Regions from separate parts of the Cohnella hongkongensis genome, predicted to be linked through region 1. Evidence: riboswitches for the same ligand, from Rfam matches in the RefSeq annotation. Region 1 holds a riboswitch; the other holds the start of a gene.
What was found. A riboswitch is a leader RNA that binds a small molecule or an ion and turns the genes downstream of it on or off. The one in region 1 is predicted to bind cyclic di-GMP.

Region 1 (15,142 bases):
GCGGAATTCGCGCCTTGCGTAACGAATCCCGGCAAGCTGATCTGCATCGGGCTAAACTACATCAAGCATGCGGAGGAGAGCGGTCTGCCCGTCCCGGTAACTCCGGTCGTTTTCAGCAAGTTCGGCAACGCTCTGGCCGCCCACGGCGACCCCATTCCGCTGCACGGGCAAGTCTCCGGCGAAGTCGACTATGAGGCGGAATTGGGCATTGTCATCGGACGAAGAGCGAAGAACGTATCCAGAGCCGAAGCGCTTTCGCACGTGTTCGGTTATTGCTGCGTGAACGATCTTTCCGCGCGCGATCTGCAGATGCGCACGTCTCAGTGGCTGCTTGGCAAGACGCTGGATCTGTTTTGTCCGATTGGCCCCTATCTCGTGACCTCGGACGAAGTCGGCAATCCGAACGATCTAACGATTCGCTGCGAAGTGAATGGAGAGGTCCGGCAGCATTCGCATACCTCGGACATGGTCTTCCCTTGCGACGAGATCGTGAGCTATTTGTCCCGGTATATGACGCTGGAGCCTGGAGACGTGATTATGACGGGAACGCCGGAGGGCGTGATGTTCGGCTATCCCGAAGACAAGCGGGTATGGCTCGCCGACGGGGACGTCGTAACGGTTGAAATCGAGAAACTGGGCAGGCTCACGAATCGGATGGTTAGGTAGACCGTTCATCCGTTCGTGAGCGACTTGACCCTCGACAGGCAGCGCACCGCCGATTTACTTGACGAAACGAAAAGTCGCCCTGAAGCGCCGATCGGCAGCTTCCGGGCGACTTTTCGGATTTCTCCCTCTATTGGCAGCTTTCCGCTTCTCCATCCTAGCCGTTCCTGGCTCCCCTTTCCTTTCTTTTGTTTTGTGTAATTGTGCATTTTATTGCGTTCTGAAATAAACCTGAGATTGGGATAAAACACGTAAAATAGGGTTGACAGCTGCCGCGTGAGGATGGTAGTATCAAAAACGCAAGTTGTTATTTGTTTTATAAGTGTGCGTTTGTGTGTATTTGAGGGAGGAGTACGAATTGCATAGTTTGGCTATCCTGCTTGTGCTCGCCTCCGGCATTATGCACGCCGTCTGGAATTTGCTGACCAAGAACAGTGAGAACAAGGCTTTATTTTTGTGGATCATTTTTATCCCGTCCACCGGGCTGTTGCTGCCGATCTTTCTCAGTGAAATTTTGCAAGCGGGCGTCGCTCCCCGGGGCTATCTTCTTCTGCTGATATCGATGGCCATCCAAGCCGGCTACGCCAACTTTCTGGCGAAGTCGCTGACGTACGGGGATATGTCGCAGGTTTATCCGATGATGCGGGGCATCAGCACTTTTTTGCTGCCGATTCTGGGCGTCACGTTCCTCGGCGAACACTTGACCGTGTGGGGATGGGGAGGGCTGGTCTGCATTGCGGCCGGCTTCATGGTGACGAGCGGCTTGTCCTTCTTTCACAGCCGCAGGCGGATTCCGACCAAAGTCATCTTGTATACGGTTGGCGTCGGACTTTCTACCATGAGCTACGTGCTGGTCGACAAAATCAATCTGCAGCACTTCTCGCCGCTGGCGCTGCTCGTCGCCTCCAATATCGGATTCATGGTCGGGTTGATGCCGTCGATTCGGATGAAGCAGATCCAATGGCGGGAATTGTGGAGACAAAGCGGAAAAGTGCTGATGCTGGGCTCGCTTCTGTCGCCGGGCTCCTATCTGTTGTTCCTGCTGGCCATGAATCTGTCGGCGTTGACCTATGTCGCGCCGCTGCGCGAGATTGGAACCGTTTTCGGCACGGTTGCCGGCATTTATCTGCTGCATGAGAAAAAAGAGATGCTGCGGATCGTATCGGCCGCTATCATTTTCGCCGGAATTATGCTAATCGGTATATGGGGGAATTGAAACATGGGGGGAGAAGCATGAATTGGAAAAAATGGGGGGAGCCGCAGGCTTATTTGTTTGTTATGCCGGCGATGGTCCCCTACCTCGTCTTCTGGCTGGCGCCTATGCTGTACATCGTTTATTTAAGCTTTACCGATTGGGACTTCATGGCGCCGGTCAAAAATTTTGTCGGATTCGAAAATTACGTGAAGCTGGTCCAGGACCCGGCCTTTGCCAAGGCGCTGCGCACCACCTTTCTGTTCGCGCTCGGCAACGTCGTTCCGTCGCTGGCGGGAGGACTCCTTCTGGCGCTGCTGCTTAATCGGAAGGTGAAGGGCTCGGCCTTCTTCAGGGCGGTCATCTTCTCTCCGTGGGTGACGCCGACGGTAGCCGTGTCCATCGTATGGGCCTGGATTTACGAGCCGAGAGTGGGACTCGCCAATGCGATTCTGAAAACGTTCGGCTTGCCCGGACTGGAATGGACGCAGAATCCCGACACCGCGCTGCTGGCCGTCCTGATCGTCACGGTCTGGAAGGGCGTCGGCTGGACGATGGTGTTCTATCTGGTCGCTCTGCAGAGCATACCGGAATCGTTGAACGAAGCGGCCACGATGGAAGGCGCGAACAAATGGCAGCGTTTTCGCCACATTCAGCTGCCATTGATCTCGCCCACGACCTTTTTCCTGTTTCTGATTACGACGATTGACGCCATGCAGGCGTACGACCAGATTCACGTGTTGACTCAGGGGGGGCCTTCAGGGTCGACCACCACGCTTCTTTATCTGTATTATGACGCCGCTTTCAGACGGTTTAACGTCGGAGAAGCGTCGGCCGTTTCCTTGACGCTTGTCCTTATTCTGGTCGTCATCTCGCTCTGTTCTCTGTATGTGTCCAGGCGCAAGGTGCACTATTTGTGAAGGAGGCTGGATCGACTATGACGGTGTTCAAAAAATGGGCGGGCCGGACGACGCTGTATGCCGCCATTACGGCGATCAGTATCGTTATGGCGTTTCCGTTTGTATGGATGTTCAGCAGCTCGTTAAAGACGAACGACGAAATTTGGGCCGTTCCGCCGGTATTATGGCCGGCAGAGCCGCTGTGGCGCAATTTCGTCGACGCCTGGAACGCGGCTCCGTTCGGGCTGTACCTGTTCAACAGTATATTTGTCGCCGCGGCCATCGTCGCCATTCAACTGATCAATTCGTCCATGATGGCCTACGCTTTGTCCCATATGCGCTTTGCTCTGGCCAAGCCGTTGATGGGACTCATTATCGTCAGCTACATGCTGCCGGTATCGGCCACCTACTTGAGCGGCTATGTCATCCTCGCCAAGCTGCAATTGCTGGATACGTATGCCGGGCTGATCGTCTCGAACGCCATCTCCATCTTCGGCATTTTCCTGCTTCGTCAAGCTTATTTGCAGATTCCCAGAGAGGTGACGGAGGCGGCCAAAATCGACGGAGCCGGTCATTGGCAGATTTTGTGGAAAATGATGATCCCGCTGTCGGCTCCGACGCTGATCGTCATGTCTCTGCTTACGTTCATCAGCCAATACAACAACTACCTGTGGCCTTCGCTGATTACGAAAAATCCCGATTTGCATCTCGTCTCCGCCGGGCTGCGCAGCTTTTTCGTGGAGGGCGGCGCCTACGGGATGAAGTGGCCGCTTATTATGGCGGGCAGTTCCTTCACGATTCTGCCGCTGCTCATCCTCTTTGCCGTCGCGCAAAAATGGATCATTAAGGGGGTGAACAACGTGCAAAGCGTCAACAAATAGGTGGATGCGGCAGACGAATCAGACATGGAAAATCAATTCTATAGGTCAAAGAGAGGGAGTCGAACGATGATCAAATGGAGCAACGCAACAAAGACAACCGTCCTGCTGGCGTCGGCGGCCATGCTCGCCGCCTGCGGGAGCCAGACGCCGGAGTCCGCGTCCCCGAGTAGCGGCGGCTCCGCCGGCAAGGCGGTCGAGATCGAATTCTGGCACGGCCTCGGCGGCAAGCTCGGCGAAACGATGCAATCCATGATCGACGAGTTCAATCAGTCGCAGGATGAAGTGATCGTCAAACCGGTCATTCAGGGGAACTACGACGAGACCAAGCAGAAGCTGCAGGCGGCGATCGCGGCCAACAATCCGCCTGCCGTCGCTTTGGTGGAAGACCGGGAGTGGGCGGCCAAGGGCTACTTCAAAGCGATGGACGAGTATATCGCGAGCCTGCCTGACTTCCAGCCGGACGACTTCGTGCAGTCCTTCCTGATTCCGGGCCAGGTGGACGGCAAGCAGTATTCCTTGCCGGTGTACGGCACAACCCAGGTGCTGTATTACCGCAAGGATATGCTGGAGCAGGCCGGAATCAGTCCCGATCGGCTCAAAACCTGGGAAGGCTTGGCGGAGGTCGCCAGACAGCTGACGGTCAGGGAGAACGGCGAAACCAAGGTGTACGGCTGGGAGCCGATGTGGGATGCGGGCAATCTGATCGATGCGGTCTACAGCCGGGGCGGTACGATTCTGAACGAGGACGGCACGCGCGTCATGATCGATTCGCCGGAATGGATCGATACATGGGAAGCCTTCCGCGGCTGGATCCATGACGAGAAAATCATGCGCATTCACTACGGCGGCCAAGGCTGGGAATATTGGTACAAAACGATCGACGACGTCATGCAGGGAAGAGCCGCCGGCTACACGGGATCGGCCGGCGATATCGGAGATTTGGACCTGTCGATCATCGGCGCCGCGCCTCAGCCTGCCTGGGAAGGCCATGTGGCCAGACCTTCCGGAACGGCGACGTACGCCAGCATTCCGGCAGCGGCTCCGCCGGAGCAGCAGGAGGCCGCGTTCAAGTGGCTGGCCTTCGTGACCAGCTCCGAGAATACCGCCAAATGGTCGATGGCGTCGGGCTACATCCCCGTGCGCAGCTCCGCGGCGGAAGATCCGGCGTTCGTGGAGTTTACCGAACAGAATCCGCAATACAAGGCGCCGCTGGAGCAGGTCAAGACCGCAACGCCCTACTTCAACGATCCGACCCACGGCAAAATCTTCGATGCGCTGAATCTGGCGGCCGACAAGCTGGAGATCGAGAACCGGCCGGCGGCGGAAGTGCTGGTCGAAGCCCAGAAGACGGCGCAAAAAGAGCTGGACAAGGTACTGAATCCATAAGCAATTTTCTTCCGGGAGGTTCCTATGGCTGACATGATTAAAAGATACGAGGAAGCCGCCAGGCGGGAAGCGCAGACGCTGAACGCCGAGATCGGCGGAGAAGCCTTGACGTTCGCATTCATCACCGACCTGCATCATGGGGTCGGAGGCAACATGCTGCATGCCGCCGCCGCCGTCGCGGAAGCGGCCCGCCATATGCGGCTGGACTTCATTCTGTGCGGCGGGGACATCAGCATTAACGGGCCGCTCCCCGACGTGCTGGCCGCCCAGGAAGAGATCGGCGCCGCGCTGGCAGCGGCCGGCCCTCAGCTGCTGACCGTCAGGGGCAATCATGACGACAACTCGCTCTACGGGGCGGAGCACAAGGAGGTCGACGGTCCCGCGCATGTCGTGTATCCGAGGCAGTGGCGAGACACCTTGCTGCGCGGGCTTCGGGAGAGAGCCGTGTTCGACGCCGGACAGCCGGACAGCCTGTATTACTATGTCGACTATCCCGCCGCAAGAACGCGGGTCATCGTGCTGGACACGACCGATATTCCCTATGAGGTCGACGAAGAGGGCAAGCTGAAATATCACGGGCAATGGTATTACGCCTTCTCTTCCCGCCAGTTCGACTGGCTGGTCCAAGAGGCTCTGGCGCTCGGAGATCGTCCGGACTGGCGCGTCCTCTTCGCTTCCCACGTGCAGCCGATGTATGACGGCGTGTTCGGGACGGATCATCGCGTCCGTAACGAGGAAGCAATGTGGGGCATCATCGATGCGTTCGCCAAGGGCGCCGCTTTCTCCTCCTCAGGAGGCGAAGCGCCATTCGACTATACGATCGAAGCGGATTTCTCCGTACAGGGGCCGCGCACCGTTATCGGCTATCTGTTCGGCCATGTGCACTTCGATCAGGTGCTGTACCGCAGCGGCATTCCGGTGATCTCGACCTTGAACGCCAACACGCACCGGGATTTCCCGGAAGCGCCGGAGCGCATAGCGGACACGATGTCCGCCATTGCCTTCGACCTCGTCGCGGTCGACTTCGATCGCTCGGCGCTCATCGCGCGGCGCGTCGGAGCGGGCGAGCATCGCGTCATCGAGTTTGGGCCGCGAGCCCCTTCCCTCTAGCGCGCGGAATTCGCGACCGAGGAACGAGCAACAAGGTGTCCCGTAAGCCAGGATGGACGGCTGAGGGGACACCTTGTTGTCATTTCGCGATGGAGGATCGATCGAAAGCCGACATGAACGTCGGCGCGATCAGCTAATCCTTAAGGATGGGCCTGCTGCAGCAAGTTAATATAAACTCCGCCCAGTACGGTCCGGTTCTGGAAGCCGCTGTAGCGCGAATACTTGACCTGATGCGGGGTAGAGCTGTAATACCAGTCGGTAATCGGCACCCGCTCGACCGTCTCGTTGATGAAATCCCAGATGGATTTGTACAATCGTTCGCTATACTCGTCGTTGTCCGTAAAGACTGTCGTCCACGCCAGCCAATCAAGCTTGGTGTAATCCGAGCGCGAGTCCAGAGGCACGCCGTAACGATTCATTTTCCGGCTGTACAGCCGGATTTCGTTTTCGTAGACCTCCCGATCGAACAACCCGACTTCAAGCAGCTTATCCCACACGATGTTGTATTTGATGCTCCAGGAATCCGGCTGGTCGAAGGCCAGCAAGGAGCCCTCGTCCTTCCGGGCCTCCGCGCGCCATCTGTCCGCCATTTCCTTCGCGGCCCGGCTATACTTCCTCTCGTTCATCAGCTTCCCGTATGCGCCGAGCGCCACGATCGCCTTCATGCTCAAATTGCAGTTGTGGGCGAGATGACCCGCGAAATCGTCCGTGCACAGCTGATTGCCCGGATCGTAGCCGTGCTCCAGCAAGTAATCCGCCCATTTGTCCAGCAGCGGCTTCTCTTGCAGCGCGAATTCGTTCGAGCCCTCGTACCGGGACAGAGCGGCTACGGATAGCAGCATATTGCCGCATTCTTCTACGGGCATTTGATATTCCAGTTTGTTCTCGCCGTATACTTGACCGTTGCACAGCGGATATTGTCCGCAGTCATGCGGGGCGAAATCGAAGGTCCAGGCTTCGGAACGCGCGTATTTCAGAATCGGACGAAGCATCCCCTTGACCAACTCCGGATTGTATTTCAGGAACAGCGGAATGGACGGATAGGTCACGTCCAGCGTGGCGATGCAGCCGTTGCTGAAGCATTCCTTGGACAGAAACAACAGCTCCCCGTCGTGCAGCACGAGCTTGTGGGCGGCGATCGTCTGACGGTAGGCGAGGGCGGCGATCTCCGCGTACTCTCGGCTCACCTTCGCCGCTTCTTCGGTCAGGCGTTCCTCGAAAGCCGATCCCAGGGAACGAACCTGCTCCAAGTCGGAGACGGCGTGCTTGAGCATATTGTCGAAGGTCCCGTATTCCTTTTTGTAGTACGCGTCCACAGGCTCTCCGAAGTATTCGATCGACTTGATGTCGTCGTAGGCCAGGCAGATTCGATCGGAAAGCTTATCGCTGATCAGTGCGATGCAGCGAAATTCGCTGGCGGGCAGCGCCGCTTCATCTATGTTCACGCGGGCGACTTCCTTATTGGTCAGAAAATGATAACGTCCGTCGTAGTCGGTTACGAACGCTCCGGGATGCGCGACATGAAGATAACCCCAATCGATGCGGATATGGTCCCCGCTGGCGTTCAGCGGCTTCTGCTCCGCGTTGCCGCAGTAGACGGAATCCGTTCCCCGGCGGAAGACCACCTTCTGATCCATCGTGTTGACGCTGCATTCGCCGGCGATATCGAAGTACACCTCAATGTCGTGCCGCTGCCCGTCTTTTATCGCGATATCGTATTCGATGTAGGAGGCCGGGCGGGACAGAAGAGCAAGCCGATCGGGAAGAAGCGGCGTGAAGAAGCGCAAAGTCAATTCCACCTGCTCGTTGGCGAAGGTGTAGATTGTCGTCAGCGGCTTGACCTCCAGCTTGATCTGCGGAAGCGCCTGCGGCTCGGCATAATAGCGTTCGCCGAACGCCTCCACCTTCCCCATGAAACGGTACGCCTCGCCGTCGACCTTAAGCAGGCCGAGCATGCCGTTGCGCTGTCCGGTCCAATGACGGGTATGGTCGTCGTACAGGCAGTCGGCGAAAGACCAAATGCTGAAATACGGATCAACGGTAATCAGAGGAACTGCAGAGGGTCTGAAGCTCATTCGATCATCTCCTGTTCTATGCGATCTACATATAGTATACTGACGTCGAAGAGGGCAAGGGATAGATAAAAAAGATGATTGAATGAGGAAAATGCGCATGAGAGAAGAAATTTACGCCTTCCCGGAGGGCGCCGGGACAGCATACGGCTTGATCTTCGAAATGGCCGGAAAATCCTTCTGCGACGGCACGTACCGGATCGTTCGGCCCGGCTCGGCGGTGAGCACCATCGAATACATTGTCAGAGGGCGCGGAACGGTCAAGATCGATTCGAAGGAATTTTATCCGAAGGCGGGGGATACGTATTTCCTGCACCAGGGACAGGATCATTTGTATTTCTCCGACAAGGACGATCCGTGGGTTAAAATTTGGGTCAACGTCAAAGGGGAGCTGCTGACGGATCTGATCCGCCGGTACGGGCTTGAAGGCTGCTACCATATCCCGGGCTTCTACTCCATGGATTATTTGCAGCGGATTGTCCGCAACGCGCAGGCCGGCGGCGACAACTCCGTGCTCAACTGCACGTTGGCCGTGCACGAGCTTTTGATTAAAATGAACGAGCATCTGTATGCGCCGGCCATTCGATCGGATGCGGCGAAGCTGAAAACGTACCTGGATTATCGCGTGTCGGAGAATGTTTCCCTGTCCGAGCTCGCGGCGGTCGTCGGAAAGTCGGAATCGCAAACGATCCGCCTGTTCAAGCGCCAGTACGGCGTCACGCCGTATCATTACCATCTTCAATTAAAGCTCGATTTCGCGCAAAAGCTGCTCAGAAGCACGGGCATGACCGTTCGGGAGGTCGCGGCGCACCTATCCTTCGCGGACGAGTTCTACTTTTCCAATCTGTTCAAGAAGAAGGTGGGGATGGCTCCGAACCATTTTCGCAAGCGGAGGCTCTGAACGGACTCTCCTGTTGAATCCTGGAGGCTGTAAGATTACCATTCCAAGTCGCAATCTTCAGTGTATCCACGTTCTTCTGGATCAGGCTCGTTACAAGCTTGGGCCACTGCTTTGTCACAATTTCTATAACTTTAGTCTTAAATTACGAAATAATGAGTAGATACCAAAAGGAAAAACGTGTAAAATGTCGAAATAGCGAGAGGGTAAATCTACCTAAGAAGACTAAATAACCCTTTTAATCAAGGCCATTTGAACTGAAAAAGGCAAACCTGTTCGAAAGACAGGGACGCAAAGCCACGGACCTTAGGCATCGGTCGGAAGACCGATTGCGATGGTAGCCGGGTTGCCCGCTCTACTGGTCTTTTATTTTTTGTTTTAATATCCTATTTTAACCATAAAAGGGGAAGTGTGTAATGAGTGGCCGAATCGTTTCCAGGCTGGCTATAGTTCTATGTTTCGTCTTTCTTGTGCAAATCATCGTACCTTCATCATGGAATTCTCCAGTTCAGGCATCGTCCGAATCGCCGGATATCCGTATTCAATTCACATCTCCACTAGCCCCTGCAGCGGGCGGGTACCTCCCAGATTACGGCGAACCTTACGGAGAACGGAACGGATACACTTACGGATGGAACTTCGATCATACGCTCTATACAGTCAACGAGGCCGTATATGGTTCTTCGTTGCTGGATTCAGCTATCGAGATGCAGGCCGGAGGGCAGTGGGAAATTGCATTGCCTGTTGGCAGCTACGAGGTAGAAATTAGCGTAGGTCATGCCGTTTATGGCAGCACCACTACGCTCCAGGTAGAGGATGTCGCGTTCTGGGATCACGTCGTGCTTCCGGCCGGCGGACTGGACAAGGTGAAGAAGCGCGTTCAATTGAACGATGGCAGATTAACCCTGAAGGGAGATCCGGTCAGCCCTTCGGCTTTCATCCATACGGTAGAGATCACGAAAATCGTTCCGGTTAATCGTTCAACGTCATTGCCTTATATCGGGTTGCCTGCGGAGCTAAATAATGTGCCTGGGGACAAGGTAATTTTATCCGGCTCGCAGCGCAATGAACACAATGCCATTTCGTCCGTCAGGGTGAAAGAACTGGGTCAGGCTATTGATAACTATATGAACGAACAAATATTCGTAATGGAACAACGAATTGCTGCGATGGAGCAGCAGGCCAAATCGTGCGCGGATTGCAAGGCAAGCGACCTGGAATCGGCGATTCTTGGAAGTTCGAGCGAATACGTCGTCATGAAGGCAGGGCATCTGAATCTGGATGCTTCCGCGACATTCGGCTCGCCGTCCAAGCCGGTATTTCTTATCTTGGACGGTTTGAATACGAACCGGAATTTAACGCTTACCGTCTACGGAACGCTGGTGGTCAAGGGAAATTTGAACGCAAATACGAATTTGACGTTAAGCTTGAATGCGCCGGATCAGCAGTCAGCCGGAAAAGGGGATATGTGGATCGGGGGCACACTTCATTTAAATAACGATTCCGTCGTGCGGGCGGCAGGCGATATGGCTGCGGGAAGTCTTATCTATAACAACGGCCAATTGAACGTGCAGGCTGACCGACTTCTTGTTGTCGACAACATGCATATTAACACCAAGGTAGATATGACCATCAGGCAAGAAATGCTCATCGGTAGCTTGGTGTCGAATAATCAAACGGCGAACATCAACGTCAGTATCGGCGATGCATTCATTCGCGACGATATTCACGTTAATAATCACTTGAATATTCAAACCGGAGGCGTCGTCGCGATCGGCGGCAGCATCACAGCGAATCAGAAGCCGACCATCGCCACCGGCATCAGCGCGAATGGTCAAACAAAGCTGCATTACAGGATTAACGGGTTGCTCGCAGAGTACTATACCGAACCGAATTTAACCGGCGAGACATTCACGATCGTAGATGAGAACGTAAACTTGAGAAACAAGCTGCCGATCTCCAACGCCGGACTGAACGACGGTAACATGTCGGTAAGATGGACGGGGCAAATTACGCCTTATTTCACGGAGATGTACGAGTTCGAAATGGACGTTCGCGGCGGGGTAAAGCTGTGGGTGAACGGTGTACTTCTTGTCGACAAATGGGAGGAAACGGGAAACGGCAAGTACTCCGGTTCGCTTGTTCTCGAAGCCGGAATCGAGTATGACATTCGTCTCGAATATGCCAATCGAGGGGGGCAGCCTCAAGCCGTTTTGAATTGGGCCAGCGCGTCCGGCGCGAAGGAGATCGTGCCGCAAAGCCAATTGTCGCCGTTCCCGGTGCCGATGCTTACGGCGACCGCGACGGAGAACGTCGTGAATGCCGCATGGACGACGGCCTTCAATGCGAATAGTTACGAGTTAGAGGTAGATGGGGTTATGCACTCTCTAGGCAGCCAATCCGCTTTTACCCATGAACCGCTGGAACCGGGCACTCTGCATAAGTATAGGGTCAGAGCGGTCAGGGGGGATATTAAAGGTGCTTGGTCCGTGCAGCAAGAGGTATGGACTTTACCGGATGTGCCCGCCAATATAAGGATTCATTCCACAAGTAATTCCCTAACGTTAACATGGGATGAAGTGGTAGGCGCTTCGAGATATGATATCGAAACCTACAACACGATTATCGATAACGGCAATGTAACTTCCTATACGGAACTTGATCTGAATCCGAACTTGCAGCGTACGTTTAGAGTTCGGGCGCATAATGCCAGCGGGCCCGGAAAGTGGAGCGCCATCGTGGCTAAGTCAACTCTGCCCGGAGCGACAGGCGCATTGTATACCGTAGCGACGGATACTTCCATCGCCGTGAGTTGGGATGCAGTCTCCGGGGCGGATAACTACGATATTGAGGTCGACGGCATGATCGTTGGAGGCCTTGAGGCCACGCAATATCTGCATGCCAACTTGCAGCCGAACACGATTCATACTTACCGAGTCAGATCAAACAACAGTGAAGGATCGAGCGGATGGAGCGAGGCCGTCCAAGCGGTTACGCTTCCGTCTGTTCCACGTCATCTGCGTGCAACGACTATTGCAGGCGATCATATTCTTCTAGAATGGGACGAAGTAGCGGGCGCTACCTCCTATGATCTGGAGGTCAACGGAGTAGCGGTCGACGTCGGAACAAGTACGAAATACCGTCATTCGGGACTGGAAGCTAACACGGAGCACACGTACCGTGTCCGAGCAAGGCATCACTCTGTCGTTGGCAATTGGAGCGAGGCGGTTACGTACACGACATTGTCCGGAGTGCCCTTGAACTTGCAAACCGTATCAACTAGCAATGAGATTATTCTTTCTTGGGATCCTGTGATCGGCTCGATAGGCTATGAGATTGAGGCGGACGGCAAAGTGATTCCGAACGGCCTAAGCACGACCTACGTGCATGCCGGGCTGAAGCCGTTCACGGAGCATACTTACCGGGTTCGGGCGATTGGTAGAGCGGGGGCTGGGCCCTGGAGCGAACTCCTCACTGCAACAACCGGACTGGATGTACCGATATTGAGTGCTCAAGCCCTATCGAAGACGGCGATTTCTCTCTCTTGGACTGTTGTGCCCGGAGCGACGACTTACGAGATTATGGTAGACGGCGAGGTCGTCGATGTCGGCAACGTTACAGCATATTTGCATGACGGGCTGCCTCCCTATTCCTGGCATGCGTATCGGGTGAGGGCAAAAAGCGGCAGCTTACCAGGCCCCTGGAGCGCTGCTTTAATCAAGGCTACGCAGTTAGGCACGCCTGTAATCACAAGGCTGTATGCGACCAGTTCGGAAATCACTGTGGAGTGGGAAGCCGTTCCGGGGGCGACCGGGTATGAAGTCGAGGCGGACGCGGTCATTGTGGAGGTAGGACCGGCAACGACGTTCGTCCATCGCCATTTGCTGCCCAACACTGTCCATACGTACCGGGTGCGCGCCAAGAGCGGCAACGATGTCGGGGATTGGAGCGATTGGAGCAAGCTTAGCACTCAAGTGACTTCTCCAGTTACGCCTACTCGTTTCAGAGCGGTTGCTAATACGCATCACATAGAACTGCAATGGGACGCATCTCCGGGAAGCTTGAACTACGATCTCGAAGTCGACGGGCGGATCATCACCGGGATAACGGGGACAAGCTTTATCCATCGGGATCTTGTTCCGAACACGATGCACGTCTATCGGGTTAGAGCATCGAATGCGGTTGGGTCAAGCCCATGGTCGAACAAGATCAACCCCCGTACTATTCCTGAGTTGACGGTAGACGTTGGGCAAGGTTCGATGTTTAACTTCGTTATCGTAGCTCCTAGCCTGCCGGACCTTACGGAACGGACGATTACGGTGACGTATAATCCGGAACAACTGGAAATTCAGGACTTGAGCGCGGCTACGCCCGAGATCGAATTAGAGGTCGGGCCGATCAGAGGCACGAATATGAGCGTTAGTGAAATCGCGAACGGAAAAATTGTCTTCCGGGTTTCAAATGCCAAGAGCACAACTGTCAATATCATTCGTTTTATAGCGAAGTCCAATGAAGCTTCAAAAATCACATACTTCGTCGAGTAGCGATTCACTACTAGAGGGGGATTTCGATTGTCGTATCAAAAGACGCTGTCAGCATTGTGGATATCCTTATTTCTTGTTCTTTCATTATCCCATCAATCAAGCTACGCATCCGGGCAAAGCGGAGAAATGCAAGCATCAACAGCGACCGCATCAACCATGCTTGATGATAAGACAGGCAGGAAGGAACTAGTGGAGGAACGTACAGCCAACACGAAGCACTATCTGCTGGAGAACGGCTCGAGGCAGATGGTCTCTACGTTGGAGCCCCAGCACTATCTGGACCAGAATGGTAACTGGCAGGATATCATCCCCACATTAATCGAAGAAGCGGAAATTCAAGATCTGAATATGCCGATGTCACGTGAAGTCTTTAGCGAAGTCAAACAAATGATTAAAAAGAACAAGGAACTAAATCGGCAAAAAACGTTTGACGATGACAATACCTCATACAAAGCTCTACAGGTTCCATTCAATGTTTCATTGCCTAAAAATTTTCAGCAAGGCTATCGTATTCAGAAAGGGCAGGACCAACTTACGTTCAAGCCGATCGGAGCTAACAAAGCAAAGGCTAATTTGACAGACAAACAGACATTGACATATGTGGACGTTTGGGAATCGACGGATGTGTCGTTAAAGGTGCTTGGCGGGGGAGTGAAAGAAACCTTTATCCTTAAGGATAAAAATGCGCCATTGACCTTTTCGTTTGAAGTAGAGGGGGATTTTAACCCGGAATTGGCTACTGATCAGCTTTTTGTTTTGCCGGCTTGGCTGATCGATGCCAATGGAACGTTCAGGTCTGTTGAGCAGGTTTTGAGAAAGCAAGGAAATAAGCAATACATCGATCTTACTGTGGATGACTCAGGGTTAGTTTATCCGATCGAAGTGGATCCTACAGTGACAACATCCGTAACGCAGATTGCAAATCAATTCGCCTATCCATACGTTTCAGGCGGTCTATCTTACTCTTCTCCTGCTTCCGGAATATACGTTGGCGGCAAAGCGTATACATACGGTTCTATCGGTTTTATGAATTTCGATTTGTCTTCTATTGAAGGGGTTGTCCAGAGCGCCTACTTAACCTTGAACCGTTCAAAATCACATCGTGATGACCATGCATTAACTATAGAATTCTATATAAACTCATCGCCTTGGTCGCCGAGCGATCCTTCCCAAGTACCGGGTCAGGGTCAATTAATTAATATTGTTAACACTACTGGAGCTACTAATAGTTACGTACCACCCACTATTGTTACGGGGATGGAGACCTATGTAAGACACGTGCTTGCAGGAAACCCCAATTACGGGATTAAGCTGTTTCCGAGACTTACGGACACCGAAACGCTGCGGTATTATTTCTCTCCGACATTAACTATAACCTATACGCCGATACCCAAAATTACGGAAGTGGTCGCACCCGTCGGAAATCAGTTTTTTGGACCGAACGACAATTCGTTTATTCCGATCATCAAGGTGACGGGACCGGATGCAACCCCACTG
Region 2 (15,142 bases), on a different contig from region 1:
CTTCGAGGTGATGGAGTCGGAGCCGCTCGACGACCCGGCGCTGTCCTCCGTATTCGACCTTTATCGGAGAGAGGGCGTGCGGCTGGCGCTGGACGACGCCGGAACAGGCTACGCGACGATCGACGCAGTCGAACGGCTCCGGCCCGACTATGTCAAAATCGATCGAAAGTGGGTCAGCCGATGCGATGAGGATCCCGTAAAGCAGCGCTATATCGACGATCTGCTCAACCGGGTATCCCGCTTTCGCGGGGTTGTGCTGGCGGAAGGCGTGGAGCGCTCCGAAGAGTGGGCCTACTTAAAACGAGCCGGCGTCCCGCTGTACCAGGGCTTCCTGTTCGGCCGGGCAGTTCCGGTTCCGCCGTTGACGCCGGCCCCGATCGGATAAACATGTCAAAAAAACATCGGACTTCGCCGGCCCAAGGCCGCTTCGTCCGATGTTCTTTGTATGCTGCGTTTAGCGTTTAAATCCAGGCCTTCAGATTCACCTGGCGAATGAACTCCTCGCGGCTGAGCACGTCCTTGCTCGAATCGTCGGCCGCGCCTTCGTCTGCCTGGCCGCCGTTCATGATCCTTTTGAACAGCTCTTCGTTGCGGGTCACCAAGGCGAAGTCGATCAGCGCTTCCTTCTCGATCCGTTCGGCCTCCAGCTCCAGCAGCGTTCTCTCCAGCTCGATATCCGATCCCGGCACGTAAAATTGTCTATTGGCTTTAGGCACGCGAATAATATAATCGAATGCGCTGTCGTTATTGCGGTCATAGGCGATGATATAGCCATATTCGCCCACAGGCAAATTCTGCTCAAACCGGTCATCTACGATGACGATTCTTTCCCCCAGTTGCAGCATGCCGATCCCCTCCCCTAATCTCCCGGAATACTACTATCCTACTAGAAAAGTAGGATTATATGCAAATGCTGTTATTGGAGAGAGCGGCAAAAGCTACAGCACGTACAGCTTCTCGGGCGACTTCGTCAGCGTGCGGAAGCCGTCTTCCGTGACGAGATACGTGTTCTCGATGCCGACGACGCCTCGTCCGGGAAACGTGAACTTGGGCTCCACGGCCAGCGTCATGCCCGGCTCTAGCGGCTCGCTGAAGCCTCTGGCCAGCACGGGCCACTCGTCGATCTCCAGGCCGATGCCGTGGCCGAGAAACTTGACCTGGTCTTTGCCGAAGCCCATGAAATGACCGGAGAGCCCCGCTTCCGCGGCCATGTCGAGCGCCCGGATGTAAATCTGCTCAGGCGTCGTCCCCGGACGAAGCAGCTGCTCGGCGGCGCGAATGATCGACTCCGACAGACGGTAAGCCGCCTCGAGCTCCGGTTCCATCGTTCCGATGACCGCGGTGCGGGTCTGGTCGATGACGTATCCGTCGATGCAGCAGCCGAGATCGAGCAGAATCGGTTCGTCCCGGCCGATCGGCCGGAGGCTGACGCTCTTCGGAGACGCCGGAGAAAGGCCCCTGCCCCCGGCAGGGCCGTCGAAATAGGACGGTTCCGCCGCAGCTTCCCCGGCGGATACGATGCCGGTCATAATCTCCTGATTGTAGCCGCGCATGCGCATCAGACCGATATGGCCTCTGCTGCGAGTGCCATGCTCGATAACGGCCATCAGCTCCAGCTCCGTCATGCCCGGCTTGAGCGACGCCAAGCCTTCTTCCAGGGCGGCTGCGACAGCCTCGGCAGCCGTGGAGATGCGCCCGATCTCGTATTCGGACTTCACGCTGCGCACCTGTCTGAGAATCGCCGACGCGTCCGCGATTCGGGCTCCGGGAATGACATCGCCAAGCTTCAGGTAGAGCTGGGCGGGCATCACGTCGAGGTCGGAGCCTATGCGCGGGACTTCGCCGGCCTCCCCCGCCGTGAAGCAGGCCGGGTAGTCCGCCCGAAGCTGCTCGCCGAACAAGCGGAACGACCGCAGCTCCTCCGTTCTGATCCGCGACTCCTTCAAGGCGCGCACGAAGCTCCTTCTGACGTAATAAGTCGGCTCGCCCGCATCCGGCACGAAGACGTACCCCGCCTGCATCGAACCCGTAAAGTAATAAATGCCGACATTTTGCGTAATCAGGCAGCCGGCCATTCCGGCTGCCGCAAGCTTCGTCTGCAGCCTGCCGACGCGCACGGACCACTCGTTCTCTGGCGGTAATGCGTTCATCTCGCCATCCCCTTCCGATCGGACTCCTCTTCCATTCTCTCTCATTACAGCAAAGATGAGATCGACCGTCAACCGGAGACGTCCGCCCGACGACCTTGAGGAAGCCACGACGGCAGCGAGAGCGCCGACGCTAGAACACAAGCTCCGCAGCGCCCTTCAGCTCCCATTCGACCGGCGCCAGCACCCGGAACAGGCGCGGATATTTCACATGCGCGATCAATACGACGCCCGGACGATCCAGCTTCACTTCGTAATCGTATTGCGGATGGCGATACGTATACGGGAAGCTTGCCTCTTCATTAATAATCTCGAATGCCCTCACCTCGACGGAGTCCCGAAGAAAGCTCCCCGGCAGAGGCTCCAGCCATTCGTTCAAAGCCAGATTGTGGCTCAGATACAAGAAAGCCGCTTCTCGTGCCAGATTCTCGTCGATAGAGACGATTCCCATCTCCAGCTTCTCTCGATCGACTTGCTGAGCCGCAGCGTGCGCCGCGCGATTGACGGCCCGCTTCGCTTCGTGAACCGTCCGCATGGCCGCCTCCTCGTCGATCTGAAGGGCGTGAAGCATCCACCACACGACGATCATCAACACGCTGAATACCAGCTTGGCCATTCCGGCGCGTCTCCTTCCGCAGCCGTCCCCGACGCTCGCTCAGTCGGGAACGTATTCGCTCATCTTCATGCCCCGCCCGGAGATGCGCGCATCCTGCGAAAGAGGAGCGACGCCGATCAGCCGGTCGATATCGAGCAGATTTTCGTACGGGTAAGCGATGCGCAGCCGAAGTCCGGTGCCTCTCGGCAGCGGGCTCGCCGGATTGCCGCCGTCCGCCCCCGAAGTCGTATGGATCTCGTATTCCAGAAGAGACGGAGAGAACCCGTATTGGGCCAGCCGGCTGCGCGACTCCTCGATCATCCCTCCGTCGATATACCCGTATCTGCCGCTTGCCCCAATCTCCAGCATGTAGTCGACTTCCTGCTGCAGCAGCGCTTGGCGAATAACGAGCACATGCTTGTAGATCGGAGAGAACATCAGCCAGCAAAACAAGGCGGCGAACAGCAAAAAGACCAGCAATTGCTTCATGGGCTAATACGCGACAGATGATCCGCCATTCTGCTGCCGGAGACGGCGATTCGCGCATTCGCACCGTCCTCGCCCTGAGCGAAAGACGTATACAGCAGCACGACCGTCGCGATCAACAGCATCGTCATCAGCAACTGTCTCATTTCGAATCCTCCCTCCGAACTCCGAAGCGGTCGACATTTTGGCGCGTCTTCAGGGCTGCAGATTGCCGAGCGTCGTGTTGGCCGTATCTCCGTGCTTCTCGATTCGTGCCTTCGTCCCCGTATTGTCTTGAGCGATAATCGAATTGAACATCAGCGCCACCACGATTAGCATCATGACCGTAATCAGAATGTTCCGCATACCGGCACCTCCCTCTCTATGGATTCAACGCGTCGAACAGCTTGGCCGCTTCCTGCACCCAGGGGTGCAGAAATACCTGGAACGTATACAGAATCGGGATGCCGGCAAGCACGAACAGCAGGTAGGACGTCGTCTCCTTGCGGCTTTGCCTGGACAGCTCGATCTGGGCTTTATAATCTCTTACGATCTCTCTCATCAACGCATAGATTTCATCGCTTTCGTTCAGCCGGAGCGACCGGAGGCTCTCCGCGAAGCCGTAGGCTTCGTCCGTGCCGAGGCGCTCCTTGAACCGCCGAAGGGCGGCGTCCGCGTCGTGGTACCATTCGTTGAGCAGCAGCGCCATCTCCTGACGGATATGGCGGGTTAAGGACAAGCACTTCATCAGCTTCCCGTGCAGGTGCATCCGCGATCCGGTGTAGTACAGCAGCTGGCTGATCACGGCGACGATCTCGCGGCGAATCCGGTCCGTGCGGTGACGCCGGATCGATTGAAGCGCCGATCGGTCGAGCGACAGAGCGGCCGCCGCAACTCCGAGCGCGAAAATCCCGTTCCAGCCGGTCAGCGGAGACAGCGCCCCGCAAGCCTGCAGCGCATACAGCGCCAGTCCCGCTGCGGGCATCGCCGTCAGCAAGCTTCGGCGGAGCGCCAAATACGACTCCGGCGCATACCGGATGCCGCACCCGGCCAGCAGCACTCTTCTCTCCTGCAGGGCGACGCTCTCCCGATCGACGCGCCAGATGCGGTACCACCATCGGGGAGCGCGGCGCTTGCGCCACCCTTTCAGGTGAATGCGCCAACGATTTCGAGGGGCGAAGATCGCCCCCACGGCCGCGTAGAGACCGGCGAACAGCAGCGAGAACTGCAGGAGCCAGCTTAGCCCGAACGTCAGCGACCGCATCCACTCCGACATCGCTTGCGTCCCCTTTCCTTATAGTTTCCTTCTGGATAGATACAGGCCCATCATAAAAGATCCGAACAGCAAGAGCACGGCGTTAAGCAGCATTTCCCTCCCCCCGGCGTCAACGATGTAATACTGGTAGCTGCCCGCAGGGTTCAGCTTGAAGTTCACGCCCATGAAGACGGCCAGAAACAGCACCGGCGTATAGTTCGCCAATCGGATCTCGAGCATCCGATGCCGCTCCACCTGGTTGGCCAGTTGGGCTTTGCGCATATCGGAGATCAGCTCCTGCAGATTGTCGGAGACATTGTTGCCTTCCTCCAGCGCAATCTTCAGAATGTTGCCGAAATACTCCGCCCACATGTTGCCGAAGGATAGAGAGAAGCGCCTCAGGCTGCCCTCGTCGTCCCCTTTGACCGACAGGTTCCGGTAGAGCTGGTCGAACACCGCCTGCACTTCCCCCGGCAGCCTTCGTTCCTCCACCGTCTTCTGCAGGGCAATTCGGATATGCCGGCAGCCGGTGACGAGATAGCTCTGGTAGAACAACTCGACAGCAGGCAGGAACTCCAGGCGGGTCGACATCTGGCGGTTGATCAGTGACATCCTCAGCGCCAAATACGGCATGCAGCTTAACATCAGCAGCAGCGTCAGCACGGAGCGCACGGACTGGAACACAGCTGCGCCGACGACGACGCCGATCAGCCCCATCCCCAGAGAGCAGGCGGCAAATCCGGCCGGCTTCAAGCGCCAGCCTAAAGCCAGCAGCAAGTCCGACACGTGAAGATACGGCCTGCTCCAACGTCCGGAACGCGGCGCGGACACCGTCTCGACGCTTCGTCCTTCTCGGCCCCCGCGCAGACGGCGCTTGCGGGATTGACCGCTCCACCACGCCATTAAGCCGAAGTACACGCTGGTCGAGACAAGCAGGAACAACAGGGCGGCAAGCGCAAGCACGGCCAGCCGGATCACGGCGTCTCCCCCTCCCGGATTCCCTCGACGAACCTGCGGTACCCTTCGGGATCGGCTCTCTGGATTTTGCGAAGAGCCTTCGGAGAGAAGCCTTCCGGAAACGTCCAGCGTCCTTCTCCTTCCTCGTAGCGAACGAGATCTCTAACGCGCGCCGCCCCGTCCCGCCATTCGAATTCCCCGACGCGGACGAGCCGGCGAACGCCGTCGATCATTCGCATCTCGAACCCGATATGCGTGACGTGCTCGGCGATTCTGCGGGTCATCGATATCGGGTTCATCCCTCTGCCATCCAGCATGCACATATCCGTAATCGTATCGGGAACGTCCTCCAGTCCGCTGGCGTGAACCGAGGTGATGCTGCCTTCGTGACCGCGCGTGCAGGCGCGAACGTAGATATTAGCATCCTCGTCGCGAATCTCCGCATGACAGATCCGCTGCGGAGACTGTCTCAGCGCCAGCTTGAACGCCTGGCGGGGTCCGTGCAGCGGATCGTCCTCCTCCGCCTCGTACTCGACGACGTTCTTCTCCGGGAAATCCCGTCCGAGCATCAGCTCGAATCTCCCTTCGATCGTCACGATCCGCTCTTCATTCGGCATAGCCGCGATCAGCGCTTTAATCAGATGGGTCTTGCCCGTATTCGTCGCGCCGATCACGACCATGTTGAAGCGGCTTTTTACGATGATCAGCAGCAGCTCCTTGACACGCTCGTCCATCGTGCCGTACTCCGGCCGGCACAGCGTGTCCAGACTGAACTTCTTCACCGTGTACAGCCGGATCGTCAGCGTCGGCTGCGCGGTAAATCCGAAGCCGGTAAGCGTAACGCGAGAGCCGTCGAGCAGCAGCACCTCGGCCCAACGCTTGCGCGGATTGATCCGGTCGTTGTTGAACAGCACGAGGTTCTGCTGGATTCTCTCGACCTCGCTCGCCTCCTGGAACCGGTAGGGGGAAGCCGTCGCCCGGCCGTCCCGCACTTCGAAGATGCGGGTACCGACGACCTGAACCTCCTCCAGTCCCTCGCGGTTGCGAAGCACCAGCTCCAGAACGTTCATTCCGATCACCTCCGCGAACAACGCTTCCGCCAGCGTCGGATAGGGCAGACTTCCGAACGAGACGTGCTGCAGCCGCTTCCGTATGATCCAATCGGAGATGATCGCCAGCATCTCCGCACGCTCCTGGGGAAATCCGATAATCGCCCGGTTCAGCTTCTCCGCATACTGCCTGCGCTCCTCCTCGCTCCAGCCTCTCGGCGTCGAGAGCATCTGCCGCACTTCCTCGGTGTACGCGCGCAGCCGATTCATTCCCTCGCTGAGATCCCTGCCCTCTGGCGAAGCGGCGACGGCAGGATCGACCTGCAGCTCCGCCGCATAGGCGGCAGGCGAGAAGCGCTTGCTTCGAGGCTCGGCGCTCACGTTTTCCTCCTCCTGTGCATGAGCAGCCTTCGCATCCAGGGTCTGTCGGTTTTCTGCAGCCGCTGCGACCAGTTCAGCCGGTGAAGCAGCGGACCGGCGACGGCATCGAACGCCGCGGCGTTCCTCTCCTCCGCGGCCAGCCATTCGTCGAGCCTCCCGCTGTCCAATTGCAGATGCACGCTCTCCAGCAGCTTAAGCTCGGCGAACTCCGAGCACCCGGTTTCCTTCCGTATTTCCTTCATTCCAAATCCTCCTGTCGATCGATGATTGCCCTGGAGCAGCACCAGTTGAAATTGCTCCGGGCTCATTCCGAATTGCGAGCCGACCTGTCCGGTCCAGCGATGAACGTCTTCTTGAAAATGGGTGAGATGCCCGGTCGTCACGAGAAATCGCTCGTCCGCCTCGCGCATGGCGCAGATCGTCGCCGCGTTGTCCCAATACGCGCTGACGTCGGCGATCGTCAGATCGAACGCCTCGCGGGACGCCTCGAGCAGCCGCCGCATATCCTCCGGCTCGTAATACTCCGCCCGCTCCCTCGACAAGTTGCCGAACAGGACGTGCAGCCCGCCCGGCTTGGACGGCCGGAAGGCGTACCGCCTCAGCTTCTCGCCGGTCAGCGTTCCCGCTCGAAGCTCCGGCCTTACGCCGTCCAGCGTGACGTCCGGCTTGTCGACGCCCAAGTATAGATGCGTCTTCGCGCTCTTCAGATTCAGGCAGAGGAAGCCGACCTTTCGTCCGGTCAGTGCGGCGATGCGATAGGCGGTGCCGAACGCCGTCAGGGAGGTGCCGATATTCGGCGTAGAGCCCGCGAAAGCTGCCAGACTGCCGCTCATGGGATATCCTCCTCCCGAATCGACGACGCCTGGAAGGCGATTACGAGCTTCGCCATGCCGTTCTTGCAGGCGGAGTCGAGCTCCAGCCATTGCGCCTCCGTCAAATTCAAATTGATCGCGTCGATCGTGCCGTTGGCGTCGCGCCGGGAAGCGTACATGCCCTCCTTGTCGCCGCTCGCCATCGAAAGCAGATTCGAATTTTTGGGATTGTCGATCTCCAGATTCGCCGCCGTCTTCACCCCTGCAACCGAGACCGATTCGGGAAACAGTCTGCGGGACTCCGTCGCTTCGTCCGATACGTACACGACCACTTCGTCGCCCGCCCGGATGCCGCTGGAGATCGACTTGACATACTCCCTCGGAATCTGGAACGTCGATTGCCCGGACTTGGGCAGCAGCCGGTACTTGTCCACCTTCCAGCGCAGCAGCGGCTCTCGTCCGCCGAGCGCCATCGACGTCTCCAGGCCGATCGCCTCCGACAGGTCGGTGATCATGTCCGGCGACAGCGCGGACAATGGCATGTCCATTAAGGTGAGATGCGCTTCCTCCAGCCTCGTGCCCGTCGGGATGAACTGCTTCGGCACGACAACAGACGTCATCTCCTGAAGCTCGATCTGCCTCAGCTGCAGCAAATAGACGCCATAGACGAGCACTCCCGACAGGACGGCCGCCGTCAAGCTGATCGCGACTTGTTTTTTCCTGTTCACTCCAGCACCTCTTTTCCGGAAAATAAAAAAGAACGCAAGGATAGAGGGTTACCTCCATCGCATGCGTTCTTCGCAGCGTAAGATCTTCAACGATATGACTTGACTAGGCTCACTATAACAAATTCCAGCCCCTCTTGTAAAGACCTTTTATAACAATTTCTAGCATTCTCCCCAATTAGCGCACATAGGGATTTTCGCGCCGCTCTTCCCCGATCGTCGTCTCCGGTCCGTGCCCCGGCAGAACGAGCGTATCTTCGGGCAGCGTGTACAGCTTCTCCCTGATCGAACGGGATAATTGCTCCTGGCTGCCTCCCGGCAGATCGGTCCGTCCGACGGAACGCCGGAACAGCGCATCTCCCGCGAACAGCAAGTCGCCTACCATGAAGCTGACGCTGCCCGGAGAATGTCCCGGCGTATGCTTCACCCGGAACGTCTCGCCGATCAGCTCCAGCTCCTGACCGTCCTCCAGCCCGTGCTCGGCCGGCTCCGTCGTAATCGGCGGAGTGATGTCGGCCCAGCGCGCCGAGCCGTTTTTCCCCGCGTCGGTCAGCCAATCCTGCTCGGCGGGATGCAGGTAGACCGGGCAGCCGTATTTTTTGCGCAGCTGATCCACCCCGCCGATATGGTCGAAATGGGCGTGCGTCAGCAGGATCGCCTCGACCTTCAGGCCGTCCAGCTTGCGCATCAGCGCCCTGTCCGCCGTGCCGGGGTCGATGACTACCGCGCGGGTTCTATCCTCGTTAACGACAACGTAAGCGTTCGTCTGCAGCGCACCAAGCGCGTATCTTTGAAAAGTCAGCATCAATCAGCCGTCCTCACACTCCGGACAGAATGTCGCGGATTTCCTCCAAAATGACTTTCTGATAGGCCGTGTCTTCCCCGTAGCGGCGGCCGATTTCCTTTCTCGCCTCGGCAAGCTTCTCCTGGTAGTCCGGCGCTTCGCGATCCGGATTTTCCGCCTTGAACACGTTCATGACCTCTTGCACGTATTTCGGACGGGCGCCCCATTTGCCGAGCAGATGGCCGCCCGTATCGATGAACAGCACGACGGGAATCGCCCGTCCGCCCATCGTCAGATGCTGATCCATCAGGTCGAGATGTTCCTCCATGATCAGCACTTCCGTCGATATGCCGGCTTTCTCCATCGCCTTGAAGACGACCGGCACGTTGCGCACGACGTCGCCGCACCAATCCGCGGCCAGAATCATGCAGCGCAAGTCGTCCCGGTTGTTAAGCGACTCGTAAAACTCTTCCAGCTCCTCGCTATGCCACTCGAACCGGTTCAGCCAGGATTCGAAGTTCTCCCGGTTTTTCGTCATTCCTTCGATGAACTGCTCGGGGGACAGCCCCTTATGTAACTTGCTGGCGATCAACTGGCTCATTTGGCCAAGCTCCTCTCTCGTTCCGCTTTGCTTTTATTTTAGATGCTTTTGCCTCTTTTACGCAAATATTGGACCAGGAAAAAGACGACCAGCAGCGCGATCGCGATCAGGATAACCGGCTGGACGTAAGGCGCCGCCTTCTCGTCGATCTTCTCCCAGTTCTCTCCGAGAGAAGCCCCCAGCCATACGAACAGAATCGACCACGGGATGGAAGCCAGAACGGTAAGCCAAGTGAACTTCCACAGATTCATGCGGGCCATCCCTGCCGGAATCGATACGACCTGGCGCATGACCGGCACGAACCGCCCCGTAAATACGATAATCGGCCCGTATTTCTCGAACCATTTTTCCGCAATATCGATATGCTTGGACTTCAAATGCAGATATTTGCCGAACTTGTTCAGAAACGGCCTTCCCCCGTAACGGCCGATCGCGTACAGCAGCCACTGCTGCAGCATCGCTCCGATCGTCCCGCAGATGACGGCAACCGGGAAAGAAATAATTCCCTGATGCACAAGATATCCGCCGTAGCCCAGTACGATTTCGCTGGGAATGACCTCGATCGCCAATCCGATAATAATGCCCCAGTAGCCCAAACTTTCAATCCAGGCCACCAATTGCGACAACCATTCGTGCAGCGTATCCATCATTGTTTTGCAACCCGCCTTCTCCCCATGGATTCCGATCCTCGTCTCGAAGCCGTCTTTCATTCTAGCACAAGCTTGCAGCTTCCTTCCAGTTATACGGCGTTCTCGTAAAATCGTTGCAGGCTTGTCATGAGAGGACGGGCCTCCGCATAAACTTCGATTAGGTGGACATTGAGGTGGACATAGAGGTGGACAAAGTTGAAGAGGAGAGAGCGCGGCATGAATAAGATCGTCATCCTTAATCGCAAGAAGATCCAACTGTACGCCGTGATCGCGGCGGTCGTCATTTTGGCCGGGGCCTACATCGGCTGGCAGCAATCGAAGCCCGCGATGGCCCCTGCTGGCCAGGAAGCGGGCAAGCAGGTGCTGCATCTGACGACGGGAGAGTTTACGGCTACGGCGGATAACGGCAAGAAGCTCGAGACTTACCTGTTCTACCCGGGTACGGTCGTCGCCAAGAAAGGCGTTCCGGTCGAACTGCGGATTACCGGCATCAACGGCCAGTCCCATCCGTTCGTCATCGAAGGCTTGGATATCAAGGGCAACATCAGCAAAGGCAAGACGACCGTCGTCAATTTCACGCCGAAGGAAGCCGGTATTTATACGATCATCTGTCAGACGCATGCCGATCCGAAAACGGGCGGCCCGATGGTCGGGTACCTCGTCATTCAATAGCCTGGCGGTGACCGCCGCTTTTTCTCCCGCATAGGGTATGGAAGAGAGGCAGGTGTAGCCGGTGAAAATGTTTCAGGAAAAGCACTCCGCCCCGCTGCCGACGCCGCGCAGCATTCGCCGGGCTTGTTCGAACGAGCTGTACCGGACCGTCAAAAGGCTAAAGCAGCACATCCCTTCCCCGCTTGTCCGGCAAGCGGAAGAGCTGTATTTCAAGCGGGTGATCGGCAATCTGATGTGGATCGCGGAAAACAAGAGCAATCGCAAGAAGCTGGCCGACTGGTGGGACGAGGAAGTCAGCGGAGACATCGCCGAGCTGTGGAACGTCGATCGGGCCAAGCTCATGAAAGCTTTCCGCGACGCGTTCGGGGGATAAGCCAACGGAGGCGAAGGGCGAGGAAGGGATATGCCGCTCATTCACGCTCGCCCAAGCAAAAATGCCCTCGGCGTCCTCTAGACGCAGAATCGCGCAAAAAGCAGACCCGGCCGGGTCTGCTTCTTTTTTCCGCTAGCTTTTCTTGACGGCGCTGCGGCGGGTATTCGCATTTTTCTGTACCTGCTGACGCAGAATGAGCGCGCGCAGCGGGCGAAGCATCTCGGGCTCGACAACATGCATCCTGGCCCCGCACAGAATCGATTCCTCCAGACGCTCGCGGCGTACGATTTCGAGCTCGCAGTCGAACGTAATGCCGATCTCGATCGTCGCCCTCAACCTCGACTTCGACGCGAAATGCGGGGCGTCGGAGCCGGAGAAGCTGATTCCGGATATGCTGATGTCGTGAATTTTGAGGCTTTCCGCATCCGGGACGTCCGCTCCCTCTCCGGAATCGCTCAGCACGCGAACCCTCTTGACGCTCCCGTCGATCTCGACCCGGGGATGCTCCCTTCTTTCCTTGAATCTCTTTTGCAGCTCGGGGGGCTGCAGAAGCGCGATCGCTCCTTCGTATTTCGCGAACACAATCGATGACATGGACTGAATCCCCGCCGGGGAGTATACGGTCAGCTTCACCGTTTCTCCCAGATCGAACTGCTCGAACTCCGGAATCTCGACCTCGAACAGCTCGCCCTCCACATAGGTCATGACGCCCGTCGTGACGAAATTTTTCCCCTCCACGACGGTTCGGCAGTGCAGCAGCACGTTCAAGGGAAGCAAGTCCTTGTCGGATAAAGCGACTCTGTTGTCTCCAGTATAGGCCATCCACGTCCCTCCATCTCCTGCCTGTCTGCTTCTCTATATGCAAAAAAAACAGGCAACTCTCTATATAGAGCAGCCCGCTTCGCCTGAATCATCCATGTGGGGACTATCGGCAGCCAGGCTGTCATCGTCCGCAAGACATTAGACCCTGTAGCTTTGCGTCCTTGCCTTTCGGCAAGTTTGCCTTTATCGTCATCCATCTCGATGGCATGATTGTACCATATTTAACCGCTTTTCGTCATATGTTTTTTGCCGACGGTCTCACCTCTCAGCGAGCCATGACCACCCGGTTCCGCCCTTCGTTCTTCGCCTTGTACAGCGCGGCGTCCGCGCTCGAGAACACCTCTCGCAAATATTCCTTGGGATCGCCGAACTTCAGATTTTCGCTGGATTCGGACAGCACCCCCATACTGATCGTGACGCCTACCTTCTCCGAGCCCGCGTCAACCTGATTTTCTCCGACGGCCAGCATAATTCTTTCCGCCAGCAGCTCCGCCTGCTCCCGGTTCGTATGAGGCAAATATACGGTGAATTCCTCTCCCCCGTAACGGGCCAGAATATCGGTTCTCCGAAGCATGGACCGGACGGTGTCCGCCGTGCTGCGAAGCACCTCGTCGCCGACGAGATGGCCGTATTTGTCGTTGATTTGTTTAAAATGGTCGATATCGAACAGGAAGATGGCGAACGGAATCTGATACCTCATGTTCAACAGCACTTCATGCTCCAACTGCTGCATTAAATATCTGCGGTTGAAGCACCCGGTCAATCCGTCGGTGACGGCCATCTGCTCCAGCTTCTGATTGACGCGAAACAGCTCTTCCTGGATCGTGATCAGCTCCAGATTGCGCTCGTGCAGCGCTTCGTTCTTGCGGTTCATCTCCACGACCAGCTTGCGCAGCTCCGAGACGTCGTGAAACGTAATGATCCGCCCCAGCAGCGTCTTCCTGCTGTCCAGGACGGGCGAAATTTGAATCGAGACGTGTCGGCCCGACGAATCCTGCAGCGAAAACTCCATCTGCAGCTTCTCGTGGGGATGGTGATTATAGCGATACAGAAATTCGTAGACTTCCCCCTGCACCTGCAGCGGGGCCAGGAACTTCTCCATCTCGAACGTGTCTCCCTTCGTTACTTGAACGAGGGGAGACGCCCCGCGGTTGACCTCCAGCACCTTGCCGTTCTCGTCCACCACGATCACGCCGGTCGTCATATGCTCGAAAATGTCCCGTTGAGCCATGCTCAGAATGTCCAGCATGCCGAACCGGTAGATGGCGATGACGAAGCAGAGGTCGGACAGCAGAATGCCCAGCGACAGCAAGCCCGGCACGACCGGCAGCCACTCGTCCAGCAGGACGTTGACGAATACGTCGAGAAGTCCGAGTCCCGTCAGCACGAACATGCCGATTAAAGCGGTTGCAAGCTGCTTGCGCTGATTCACGGAAGTGACCGTTTTCAGCGCTTGGAACATATTCAGCAGAGCGATAAAAAAGTACGCGAACTGGCTGAGCACAAGCAGCCAGAACAGAGGGCCGTACTCACGAACCGTATAGTTGTCCGCGGCCGGGGCCATGAACAGGTTGTCCGGATTCCACAGGGCCGCAGCGACGCACAGTGTCGCAGGCGTAATATACAGCAGAACCCGCCCGCCCCTCATCTGCGTCGCCTTGTTCGTCAGGAAAAAAACAAAGAATAACCATCCGGGGCCGAGCGCCCCCATGGCTACGAAGGATAAGTTGATGAAGAACAGCTGAACGCCCGGGAAATCCGTCAGCTTAACGGCGAACTGCCCCAGTGGCCATAACATCATAACAAAATGAAACGCCAAATACACTTTATGCGTCGTCGTGATTCTGTTTACGGCAATGACGACGACGAATAAAACAAAAAGCATAAGAAAAAGGATAAAATCAATCCATTCGACTCCCAAGGCATTCACCTTTTCATAAAAGGGCTGGATTAAAAAATGCGGCAGGCATGTTTGATTTTACCATATCGCCGCTTTTTCCGACAATAAGATATCCATCGAAAGACTTTATTTTATATATTTCCCATCCAATTTCAAGTCCTTTTTTACTTATTTTTATAAGACTTTAGATTTATTGTTTGAAATCCCTTTCCATGTAGGGAGAAACGGACAGAAAATCGCGAAAACGCTCGTACTCCGCTCTCAGATTCTCGAGATCGGGCTTGCCGCGGCCTTTAACGGCTCGAATCAGCAGGTTTTTCGGCGTATGCTCCAAGTCGACAAACTCGAGCAGCTGAGTGCGATAGCCGGCAAGCTCCAGCAAATTCGCCCGAATCGCATCCGTCGCAAGAGCCGCGAACCGCTCCTTTAGAATGCCGTGCTTCAGCAACGGCTGCAGCGCGGGCTGGGAGATTTGGCGGAACAGCTCGTGCTGGCAGCAGGGAACCGACAAAATCACGCTCGCCTCCCAGCCGATCGCCTTCAGCAAAGCCGCATCCGTTGCCGTATCGCAGGCGTGCAGCGTGACTACCATATCGACGCTGTCCCGATCCTCGAAATCGGAGATGTCCCCTACCGCGAACGTCAGCTCGTCCCAACCGAGTCTGGCGGCCAGCCCGGCGCAATGCTCGATGACGTCCTTTTTCAGATCCAACCCGAAAATGCGCACCGGAAGCTTCATCTGAACGGCCAGGTAATGATAAAGCGCGAAAGTCAAATAGGACTTGCCGCAGCCGAAATCCACAATTCTAAGCGCCTTGTTCTTGGGCAGCTCCGGCGCGACGTCGGCCACCATCTCCACAAAGCGGTTGATCTGCCTGAACTTGTCGTACTTCGCTTTGACGACTTTGCCCTCCGGCGTCATGACGCCCAGAGCGATCAGGAACGGAACCGGTT

Region 2: another riboswitch for cyclic di-GMP. It lies ahead of ACFO3S_RS26995 (PilZ domain-containing protein); the one in region 1 lies ahead of ACFO3S_RS05425 (fibronectin type III domain-containing protein).

Annotation. Positions count from the first base shown of each region.
Region 1 is NZ_JBHSEP010000002.1:505,218-520,359, reverse strand. Features, by position in the region: gene ACFO3S_RS05465 (fumarylacetoacetate hydrolase family protein) at 1-666, shown strand, start outside; gene ACFO3S_RS05460 (EamA family transporter) at 1,022-1,879, shown strand; gene ACFO3S_RS05455 (carbohydrate ABC transporter permease) at 1,897-2,775, shown strand; gene ACFO3S_RS05450 (carbohydrate ABC transporter permease) at 2,793-3,635, shown strand; gene ACFO3S_RS05445 (ABC transporter substrate-binding protein) at 3,702-5,021, shown strand; gene ACFO3S_RS05440 (metallophosphoesterase family protein) at 5,046-6,131, shown strand; gene ACFO3S_RS05435 (glutaminase domain-containing protein) at 6,272-8,206, opposite strand; gene ACFO3S_RS05430 (AraC family transcriptional regulator) at 8,304-9,104, shown strand; cyclic di-GMP riboswitch class I at 9,357-9,455, shown strand; gene ACFO3S_RS05425 (fibronectin type III domain-containing protein) at 9,518-13,645, shown strand; gene ACFO3S_RS05420 (fibronectin type III domain-containing protein) at 13,673-15,142, shown strand, end outside.
Region 2 is NZ_JBHSEP010000033.1:4,643-19,784, reverse strand. Features, by position in the region: gene ACFO3S_RS27080 (EAL domain-containing protein) at 1-385, shown strand, start outside; gene ACFO3S_RS27075 (ATPase) at 462-845, opposite strand; gene ACFO3S_RS27070 (M24 family metallopeptidase) at 939-2,150, opposite strand; gene ACFO3S_RS27065 (hypothetical protein) at 2,281-2,763, opposite strand; gene ACFO3S_RS27060 (hypothetical protein) at 2,803-3,231, opposite strand; gene ACFO3S_RS27055 (hypothetical protein) at 3,228-3,374, opposite strand; gene ACFO3S_RS27050 (hypothetical protein) at 3,424-3,573, opposite strand; gene ACFO3S_RS27045 (hypothetical protein) at 3,590-4,483, opposite strand; gene ACFO3S_RS27040 (type II secretion system F family protein) at 4,502-5,440, opposite strand; gene ACFO3S_RS27035 (ATPase, T2SS/T4P/T4SS family) at 5,437-6,849, opposite strand; gene ACFO3S_RS27030 (hypothetical protein) at 6,846-7,682, opposite strand; gene ACFO3S_RS27025 (CpaB family protein) at 7,679-8,389, opposite strand; gene ACFO3S_RS27020 (MBL fold metallo-hydrolase) at 8,565-9,191, opposite strand; gene ACFO3S_RS27015 (thioredoxin family protein) at 9,205-9,771, opposite strand; gene uptA (undecaprenyl phosphate transporter UptA) at 9,810-10,421, opposite strand; gene ACFO3S_RS27005 (cupredoxin domain-containing protein) at 10,638-11,093, shown strand; gene ACFO3S_RS27000 (dehydrogenase) at 11,155-11,466, shown strand; gene ACFO3S_RS26995 (PilZ domain-containing protein) at 11,599-12,288, opposite strand; cyclic di-GMP riboswitch class I at 12,394-12,480, opposite strand; gene ACFO3S_RS26990 (histidine kinase N-terminal 7TM domain-containing diguanylate cyclase) at 12,554-14,173, opposite strand; gene ACFO3S_RS26985 (class I SAM-dependent methyltransferase) at 14,379-15,142, opposite strand, start outside.